One region of the Pseudarthrobacter raffinosi genome, then DNA from elsewhere that is predicted to be linked to it. Evidence: riboswitches for the same ligand, from Rfam matches in the RefSeq annotation. Region 1 holds a riboswitch; each other region holds the start of a gene.
The links. Region 1 has a riboswitch for cyclic di-AMP ahead of NG697_RS17335 (M23 family metallopeptidase). Riboswitches for the same ligand answer to the same signal wherever they lie in the genome.
Positions count from the first base shown of each region.

Region 2: linked by a shared signal. The riboswitch ahead of NG697_RS03260 (C40 family peptidase) and the one ahead of NG697_RS17335 (M23 family metallopeptidase) in region 1 are both predicted to bind cyclic di-AMP.
Region 3: linked by a shared signal. The riboswitch ahead of NG697_RS20905 (NlpC/P60 family protein) and the one ahead of NG697_RS17335 (M23 family metallopeptidase) in region 1 are both predicted to bind cyclic di-AMP.
Region 4: linked by a shared signal. The riboswitch ahead of NG697_RS21245 (M23 family metallopeptidase) and the one ahead of NG697_RS17335 (M23 family metallopeptidase) in region 1 are both predicted to bind cyclic di-AMP.

Region 1 is NZ_JAMXBG010000020.1:46,710-48,903, reverse strand. It holds gene NG697_RS17335 (M23 family metallopeptidase) at 46-870, opposite strand; cyclic di-AMP (ydaO/yuaA leader) riboswitch at 874-1,092, opposite strand; gene NG697_RS17330 (iron-dependent transcriptional repressor DtxR) at 1,246-1,941, opposite strand.
Region 2 is NZ_JAMXBG010000002.1:309,783-311,976, reverse strand. It holds gene NG697_RS03265 (aggregation-promoting factor C-terminal-like domain-containing protein) at 1-762, opposite strand, end outside; cyclic di-AMP (ydaO/yuaA leader) riboswitch at 977-1,147, shown strand; gene NG697_RS03260 (C40 family peptidase) at 1,151-2,014, shown strand; gene NG697_RS03255 (protein adenylyltransferase SelO) at 2,084-2,194, opposite strand, start outside.
Region 3 is NZ_JAMXBG010000044.1:1,721-3,914, forward strand. It holds gene NG697_RS20900 (heavy-metal-associated domain-containing protein) at 178-474, opposite strand; cyclic di-AMP (ydaO/yuaA leader) riboswitch at 668-863, shown strand; gene NG697_RS20905 (NlpC/P60 family protein) at 867-1,628, shown strand; gene NG697_RS20910 (hypothetical protein) at 1,963-2,194, shown strand, end outside.
Region 4 is NZ_JAMXBG010000033.1:6,883-9,076, reverse strand. It holds gene NG697_RS20400 (TlpA family protein disulfide reductase) at 116-577, opposite strand; gene merT (mercuric ion transporter MerT) at 697-1,008, opposite strand; cyclic di-AMP (ydaO/yuaA leader) riboswitch at 1,161-1,355, shown strand; gene NG697_RS21245 (M23 family metallopeptidase) at 1,359-2,194, shown strand, end outside.

The sequences.
Region 1 (2,194 bases):
AGGTCACGGCACGTCGCTGCGATTCGAGAGTTGGCCATCATTTGGTCAGAGCCAGCCCGTGGGGTCAACGACTTCGCCATTGACCTGGACCTCGAAGTGGAGGTGGCAGCCCGTGGACGCGCCCGTGGTGCCGCTCAGGGCAACCACGTCGCCGCGGCTGACTGTCTGGCCTACCTTGACGCTGGCGGAGGAGAGGTGGTTGTACGTGGTTTCTAGGCCATTGCCGTGATCCACCACCACGCGGTTGCCGCCGCCGTACTGGTGCCAGCCGGCGAAGGTGACGGTGCCGCTGGCGGCAGCCAGGACAGAGGTTCCGCACTGTGCCACGAAGTCCTGGCCACGGTGGAAGTCTCCGGAGCCGCCGGTAATGGGGCTGACCCGGAATCCGAACGGGGAGACTGTAGCCAGCTGGGCCAGCGGCGAGCCGAGGCTTCCGGCAGAGGCCGCGCGGGTAATGGATCCCGCGGACTGTGCGCTCAGCAGCTGCTTCAGTTTGCCGTCGGGATCACCCTGGGTAACCACGGACGAGCGGCTGAAATCAATTTGGGCGGCGGCTTCGGCGGTAACTTCGGGCTGCGGAGCAGCGGAAACGGCCGATGCGGCCTGGCCGGGTGCCGGAGTGGCCATCACGGGGCCGGTCACAGGAACCGTCACGGTGAGAACCAGGCCTGTTGCTGCCAAGGCGATGCCGGCCTTCTGGCCGAGGCCACTGGCGGCGGCGAAATCCGTCATCTGCCGGAAGGGTCCCCGGCGGCGGCGGGCGTCCCGCTGTGGGTCGCGGGGCCTCTCCGCGGTGAAATCCTCGGCCACTCTGGGCGCCGAGGCGGGACCCACCGCGCGACGGCGGCCCCTGGAGTATTGCGTGGTCAAGAATGTTCCTCTCTGGATAGCCTGCGAAGTTAGCTGTCGGATTCGGGTCAGAGAGTTCAAAGACCCGGTCCGCCGTGACAAGCACTTGGCGCAGAGATATCCCGTGAGGATCCTTCGCTGGAAGAGGCTTGCTGCTGACGGACTTCACCCCAAGGCAGTCTTACGACTGCCGGTTGTGGTTTCCCCGCCTCTGCCAGTTGGTGACTGATGCACCTGATCCGCTGGCAGAGCTCGGCTCCGGATCAGGTAACGCTTTTGTATCGACGCTGAGTTACAACTATAGGTGATTAACTTGGACAGTAACAATTCCGTTATCTTTGCGGAACCTGGGTCACTGCGCTATGGCGCGGCCCCACGCTGCGGACCGCCGTCCCGTCAGCGGACGGAAACGAAGACGTGGGATGCCACTTCCGGGGGCAGCTCGAGCGCCCCTTCGATTCCCGGAACCCGCACGGAAATGTACTCCCCCACGCGCTCCAAGGACACCGAGGCACCGGGCCTGATCCCGCCTTCGTCCAGCTGGACCAGCAGCTCAGGTTCCACCTGGATGGGTTCAGCCAGCCGGCTGACCGTCACGTTCGACGCCGGCCCGTAGCCCTGCATCGCATCAAGGAGATTAATCACACCGGCGTCGGGCAGCGCAGGCGCGGGTCCGCCCAGGGCAGCCAGTCCGGGGATGGGGTTGCCGTATGGAGACTCGGTGGGGTGGTTAAGTAACTCGTAGATGCGCTGCTCAACGCGTTCACTCATCACGTGTTCCCAGCGGCACGCTTCATCGTGGACATAGGCCCAGTCCAGGCCAATCACATCCGCCAGGAGCCGTTCCGCGAGCCTGTGCTTGCGCATCACTTCCGTAGCGCGTTTCCGCCCGGCTTCCGTGAGCTCCAGGTGGCGGTCTCCGGAGACCACGACCAGTCCGTCCCGTTCCATTCGGCCGATGGTTTGGGACACCGTGGGTCCGGAATGCCGCAGCCGTTCGGCGATGCGTGCGCGAAGAGCAACGATGTTCTCTTCTTCAAGCTCCAAAATGGTCCGAAGATACATCTCCGTAGTATCGATCAGATCCGTCATCCAGCTCAGCTCCTCGAGCGCAGTACCTTGCGTTGTCCCACCGTATCGCGTCCCGCTCAGCGGCGAGGTCCGCTAAAAAGCTTAGCCTATTTTGAATTTGTCTGGATAATGCCCGGGCGGGGACAAACGGTCTCATTGGCCGGACTATGACGGCCCCGGTTCCCCGCCCAATCGAGGGTTCAGGCAGAATAAAGGAGGTCCTTATGCAGTCACCGCCGACTACCGGCCACCCCACCGCCCGGACGTGAGCCAC
Region 2 (2,194 bases), on a different contig from region 1:
CAAGGCCACCTGGCCCTGCCGGAACTCACCCTCCACCGCAGCGGTGGTGCCCTTGAGGGATGCCAACTGCGCGGTCAGTTCCTGGCCGTGCTCCTGCTGCTCCGCGATCTGCCTGGACATGGCCTGCTGGGCGGACTGGGCGGCGGCGAGCTTGGTTCTGGCTTCGCTGGACAGACGCTCGCGCTCTGCCCTGGCTGCCTGCTCCTGATCGGCCAGGGCGCGGGAAATGCGTTCGGCGGCTGCGGATTTGTTCACCAGGGCTGCAGTCTTGTCGCTGACGATCTGGACGATATTCAGGCCTTGGATGCTGTTGTTCTGCACGGCGTCGAGAGCAACGAAGAAACCCATGTTTGTGCCACCGGTCTTATACGACTGCGCCGCCAGGGCACCGATTTCCTTCTTGTACTGTCCCAGTTCGGCCGCGGCGCGTGCCGTCTGGGCGGTCAGGGCATCCACAGTGGAAGTGGCGGCCTGAAGCGCCGCTTCGGCCTGGGCGTACTCCGCGGCGGATGTCACGGCCGCATTGCCCAGCGCCTCCGCTTCGGCCTGAAGCCCGCCCAGCAGCCCGTTGATCCTGGTGACCTCTGCCGCTTTGCCGGCCTCGCTTTGCTTGGCGTTCTGCACGTCCTGCCACGAGGGATAGCCGCCGGGCGGGGCGTCGTCGGCGGCATGTGAGGGCAGCAGCGCAGCCGACCCTACCAGGGCGACCGCCAGCATGCCGGCGAGGGCGGGCAGCCGCATTTTTTGAACAATCCGGGACATAGTTGGTGAGCTTACCGGGCATATACGGATTACGGGGGTTGACCTGCAACATCGTTACCAGGGAGTAGAGAATTCGCGCTGACATACGAGTGAATTTCACTCCTACATTCCGTTACCGGAATGTGACATTGCCGCCGAGCAGAAGTTATGGTCAAACGGTGGCCCGGCTCAAGCCGGACCATTCCCGCCAGTATGCCGAGCCCTGCCGCTGACCGGGATCCAGTCGCTTTCCAGCTGGCAGGGACGGGGGAACCACGTTTCCACGGCTTCTTGCGAAGCCTTGGGGTTAAGTCGGTATCGCTCCGTTCAGTGCGGCGCCGCTACCGGCCGGGTATCTCCGACCCGAACCCGACAGCTCACCCCGCAGGCATGGGAGAGGCGATCAACCGTGTCCAAGAATTCCGCTTCCGCACGCCATCGTGTGGTTTCTGCCAGCTCTACCGTCCCTGTCGGCCTGTCGTCAACGGCCAAAGCACACGCCCTGACGTTTGGCCGTCCGGCCCTGGTGGCTGTTGCTGCATCCGGCCTGCTGTTCGGCATCGGCGTCCCGGCTCAGGCCGGCGTCCACGGCCCGGATGATGCCGGGACTGCCAACGCCCAGGTCCAAACCGGTGCGGCGGCAGCGGCTCCGGCCGCTGTTGCTCCGGCCCCCGCCGCAGCGGTCCCCGCCGCGGCCAACGTTCACACCGTCGTTTCGGGTGACACGCTGGGCCAGATTTCCGCCACCAACGGCGTCCCGCTCAACGACGTCCTTGCCGCCAATGGACTCTCGCTGACCACCATCATCTACCCCGGCGACCAGATCCGGATCCCCGGCGCCGGCTACACGGCACCGGGCGCCGCACCGGCTCCGGCGGCGAAGGCCGCAGCGGCGCCGTCCTCCGCCACCAACACCGGTATACAGCTGGCCTCAACGTCCGCACCGGCAGCCCAGGCTCCGGCCGGCTCGCTCGGCGCGGCCATCCTGGCTTCGGCCACTTCACAGCTCGGCGTGCAGCAGGACTGCACCGCCATGGTGGAGAAGGCGCTGCGCTCGGTGGGTAAGAGCGTGGGTGACCTGGCTCCCGGCCAGTTCTACCAGTACGGCACGGTGGTGGGCACCCCGGCCGCAGGGGATCTGGTCATCACGGCCGGCCATGTGGGCGTCTACGCCGGCAACGGCCAGGTAGTCAGCGGCGGGGTGGACGGTTACAAAACCGAAGTCCACTCCCTCAGCTGGCTCGCCGGAGCGTCCTTCGTCCGCGTAGCGTGATCCGACCATGCTCGACGGCGGCGGGCGGCACCCGGCCGCGCGCCGCCGTCGTCCATCCCTGGTGTTCGCTCAGGTCCCGCAGAAGGTCCGGTAGCTCCCGAAGTCTTCAGGGGCGGGGCCGGCGTAGCGTTCCAGCCCGGGGCGCTGCGTGTACGGATCGGCCAGGACGTCCACCAACCG
Region 3 (2,194 bases), on a different contig from region 1:
ATCATTGCCGGCCTGGACAACACCGGCCGATGCCGTGCACCCGTTCCAGCGCCGAGCGCGATGCCGGCCTCAGCGCCGGGGACGCGTTCGCCCCGTCAAAAGACACCCCACTCGCCTAACCGGTCTTCTGCCAGGGGCCTTGATGCCAATTGCTGCAAAGCGTGTAGCCGGCGGAGGTCACGGCCGCACACACAGCAAAGCTCTCGGCCGTACCGTGACTATCACCCGGGAACGACCGCCGGACACGAGGTCCACAAAGGCGGACTCGGCACCCTCAACGGCCGATACAGCCTTTTGAACGGTCTGGACGCAATGCCCGCACGTCAGCCCTTCGACAGCAAACTCGACTGTGCTGCCACTGGATACCGCTGCCGGAGCAGCAGCTGCACCCGGCAGCGGAAGAAACAAGGGGAAGCCTGGCTCTATCTTTTTGAGGAAGAATCGAGGGTGTGCTGGGGGTGAACGGCCGTGCAAACGGGTACGGCAACACCAGCCCGGACTTCCATGTCACTGACAACCCAAGAAGACGCATCCTGTACCCGGGCCGGGTATACAGAGCAAGTGCGCATCCCGTGCCACGGCGGACACGCCGTTACCGGAATGTGACAAACATTGCTGGTGTGAAGTACGGTCTAAGTCGTGCCGGTTTCTCCTTGAGGCGGCACTCCCGAACAGATTGCCTAACTCTGCCGCTGCCCGGGATCCGTTCACTTTTCGTCCGGCAGAGACGGGGAACCCATTATTGGCCTGCTTCTGGCAGGTCTTGGGGTGAAGCCGTGCCTGGTGCACTTTTGCGCCTGACGCGGCCGGGTGCCTCCCACCCGAATCCGACAGCTAACCTCGCAGGCAGTGGGAGAGGCCCTTTCATGCCCATGCGCAAAACTCACGGCCGCCGCCGCGCGGTCCCCCAGACCAGCACTCTTGCCGCACTGACCAAGTCCTTTACCGCGAATGCCGGCGGCGCAGGCCGCCAGGCCGCCGTCTTCGCAGCGGCTTCCGGTCTCGTGCTGACCAGTGGTATTGCTGCCGCCCAGGCGGCCGACGCCCCCGCCCAGCGCGAAGCTGAACCGGCCGCTAACCTCGAGGTCGCGAGCCAGATACAGGCCCCGCTGACCGCCGATGCCACCATCCAGATTTCCTTCGAGCGCCCGGTCGTGGAAACCACGCCCGCTCCCGTAGTGGAAGCCCCGAAGCCTGTCGTGGTAGCCGCGAAGGCCGCGGCACCCGCGGCCGCCGTAACGACCCCTGCACCCGCCTCGGCCAAAGTCACCGTCACCCCGCCTGCGCCCGCGCCGGCTCCCGCAGCCGGTGACATTAACTCCATCATGGTGTCCTCCGCCTACGCTCAGATCGGCATGATCCAGGACTGCACGCGGCTGGTCGAAAACGCCCTAAATGCCGCTGGCATCCCCGTCGGGGACCTGGGCCCGATGCAGTTCATGAACTACGGCACCGTGGTCACCGACCCCCAGCCCGGTGATATGGTCATGCAGCCTGGCCACGTAGGAATTTACGTCGGCAACGGCCAGGTCCTCAGCTCAGGCCTGAACGGGAAGAATGAAACCGCCGTGCACCCTCTGACCTGGATGACGTCCAAGGGTGCCGTCACCTTCGTCCGCGCAGGCTAACAAACCACTGAAGGCCGGTGATTCAATGCCTTGGGGGCACTGAATCACCGGCCCTTAGGATGCCCCTCCAACCATGCGCCTGACTCCTTCCGCAGGTCACCCGAAGGCGACATATAGCGGTGCTAAAACACCGCCATTTACTCCGCAAACCACAATTCTGAGGCGTATCCCATCTCTTTAGAGTGTCCGGCCAAGCCCCGCTTCCAAGGAAATGAGACATGACGCTCAATTCTGCCCCGCTGAGCAGCACGCGCAGCGCCACGCCGCACCAACTCCGGTATCGGCGCTACGGCTGCCTGCTCTCACACACCCGAAAACGAAAGACTCACCAGACATGACCGTTCAGAACGACCTCAGCCGCGAAGACGTTGCCTCCTATGAGGCAGAGCTCGCGAAACGGACTCCCTCGCTCTACTCGCGCTACATCGGCGCGATGCTCTACTTCATGGGCGCGGCCCTTATCGCTGGCGCCGTCGTGCACTATCCGGTCGACCCGGGCCTATACACGATCATCTGCGTCGTCGGTGCGTTCGTGTTCCTCCTCGGCACCATCGTCAACGAGTTCG
Region 4 (2,194 bases), on a different contig from region 1:
GCTGCGGGTGACCGTGGCCGAACAGTATGCAACCGCCGAGGCGGCCGACCCTCAGCGCTGCGACGCGGAACAGATCTGCAGTTACATCTGAGCCGATTTCCAGGTAACGGTTCGCTTAACCGGCTCCCGCGGCAGCCAGTGCCGTCCGCAGTTCCGCCGCGTCTGGCTCCACTGCGCGGAAGACCTCCCGGCCGGCAGCGTCCAGGACCACAGCGGTGCTTACCTGGTTTATCTGGTAGGCGGTGATGAGCTGTGTCCCGGAGTCAGAGGCAAAGGCCAGGGAGGAGGCGTTGTTCCCGGCCAGGAATTCTTTGATTTCCTCGGCCGTTTCGTACGGTGCAATGTCCACGGCGACATAGTTCACGGCAGCAGGTGAGCTGTTCTGGACCTCTGCGAGTACCCGGGTTCCCGGTCCGCAGGCGCCGCACTCAATGGAGAAGAAAAAGAGCACGCTCGGTTTCGATCCGCCCGGCACCGGCACCTTTTCCCCTTGGCTTGTCAGGGCGGTAAACGTGGCTGCTGCCGCCGGCGCCGGGCCCTCTCCGGCCTGGTCCGCCTGCGGTGCAGAGGAGGACATGAACGATGCGAACAGGGTTACTGCTGCGGCACCGGCAAGCAGCAGCGCCAGAACCGTCTGCCATGAAGGCCACCTCCGCGGCCCCCGGTCCCCGGCCCTGTTGCCAGGGTGACTGTCGATCACCGGCCGCCGGTGGGCTGCGTGGTCCTGCCTGCGTTGCGATCCTGGTCGGACGCGGAGGCGGCGGGTGCGCAGCAGTCCTCCACCCCACCCGATACGTCCGGCCGGCGGCGCCGGAGCGCCCAGAGCAGTACAACCGCAGCCAGGGCCACAGCGGCAAGGATGACCCACGGATTGCCCAGGAATGAGCCGGCTGCACCCAGTGCTCCGGCCGCGATCAGCAGCGGCAGCCCGCAGCACAGCACATGCAGCAGGACAAAGCCGCCGACGGCCAGCCCTGTCCGGCTCTGGACCTTGGAAGTAGTTGACACAGTCGTTCCTTTCAACGCTCCGCCGTAAGGGGCCGGAACGGGCGATTGGGTGGTCAGGCTCGTACACCCAGTATTGACCTTCCTCCATAGTGGAAGGTCAATACTGGTAAGGAAATGCCATCAACAGGGCGTTTCCCGGGCGGCGCGCCGAACTCTGCCAGCTGCCCGGCCCGTTCAAGTTCACCTGGCAGAGGTGGGGAACCCATCAGCGACGGCCCTCTGGCCGTCTTGGGGTGAAGCCCCTGAACCGCTATGCAGCCATGTCAAGGTGCACGCGGGCAGGGGCCGGGTTATTGTTCCTGACCCGAATCCGACAGCTAACCCCGCAGGCGCCGGCAGAAGGACATTTTGTGAACATCCACACCCCTGCCGGGTACTCCCCTGTGCCCGGCACACATCCGCCCGCCACCACCAGGCCCGCCCGCGGGCGCCGCCGCGCCGAACCGGCCCCTGACGCATCACCCCGCCACCGCGGACGCAGTATCGCCCTGGCAGTCGTCGCTTCCGGCGTGGCCCTGACAGCGTCCCTGGCCTCCGCGCACGCGGCCACCCCTCAGACCCACACCGGCCCCCAAGCGGCAGCAGGAACTTCAGCGCCGGCCGCGCCTGCGCCCGTGACTGCCACAGCCGGTGCACAGCTGGACTTTGGGCGCACGGAGGTGACCACCAACCCGGCGCCCCCGGCCCCTCCCAGCCTGGCACCCGCTGCTTCGCCACAGGAGAAGTCCGCCGCAGAAGCCGCGTCCCCCCAAATGGTAGAGGCGTCCAAAGCGCAGGCCTCCGGACAACGAGTTCCACCGGCCGGAGCCAGGCTCAGCTCCCCCGTTTTAGATCCGGTGCTCAATTCACCGTTCGGATACCGGGCCAATCCACTGACCGGAGCGGCAGGTGAACTGCACACGGGCCAGGATTTCGCCGCCGGATGCGGCACGGAAGTCTTCAGCGCCGGCAAGGGGACTGTCATCGAAGCCGGATTCAGCCCCTACGGCGGCGGCAACCGTATTGTCATTGACCATGGGAACGGCCTCCAAACCACCTACAACCACCTCGAAACGATCGGAGTGCGGATAAACCAAGCCGTTGAAACCGGCGCGCGGATCGGGATTGCCGGCACAACCGGAAACTCCACCGGCTGCCACCTCCACTTCGAAGTCATCGTTAACGGCCAGACGGTCGATCCCTCAGC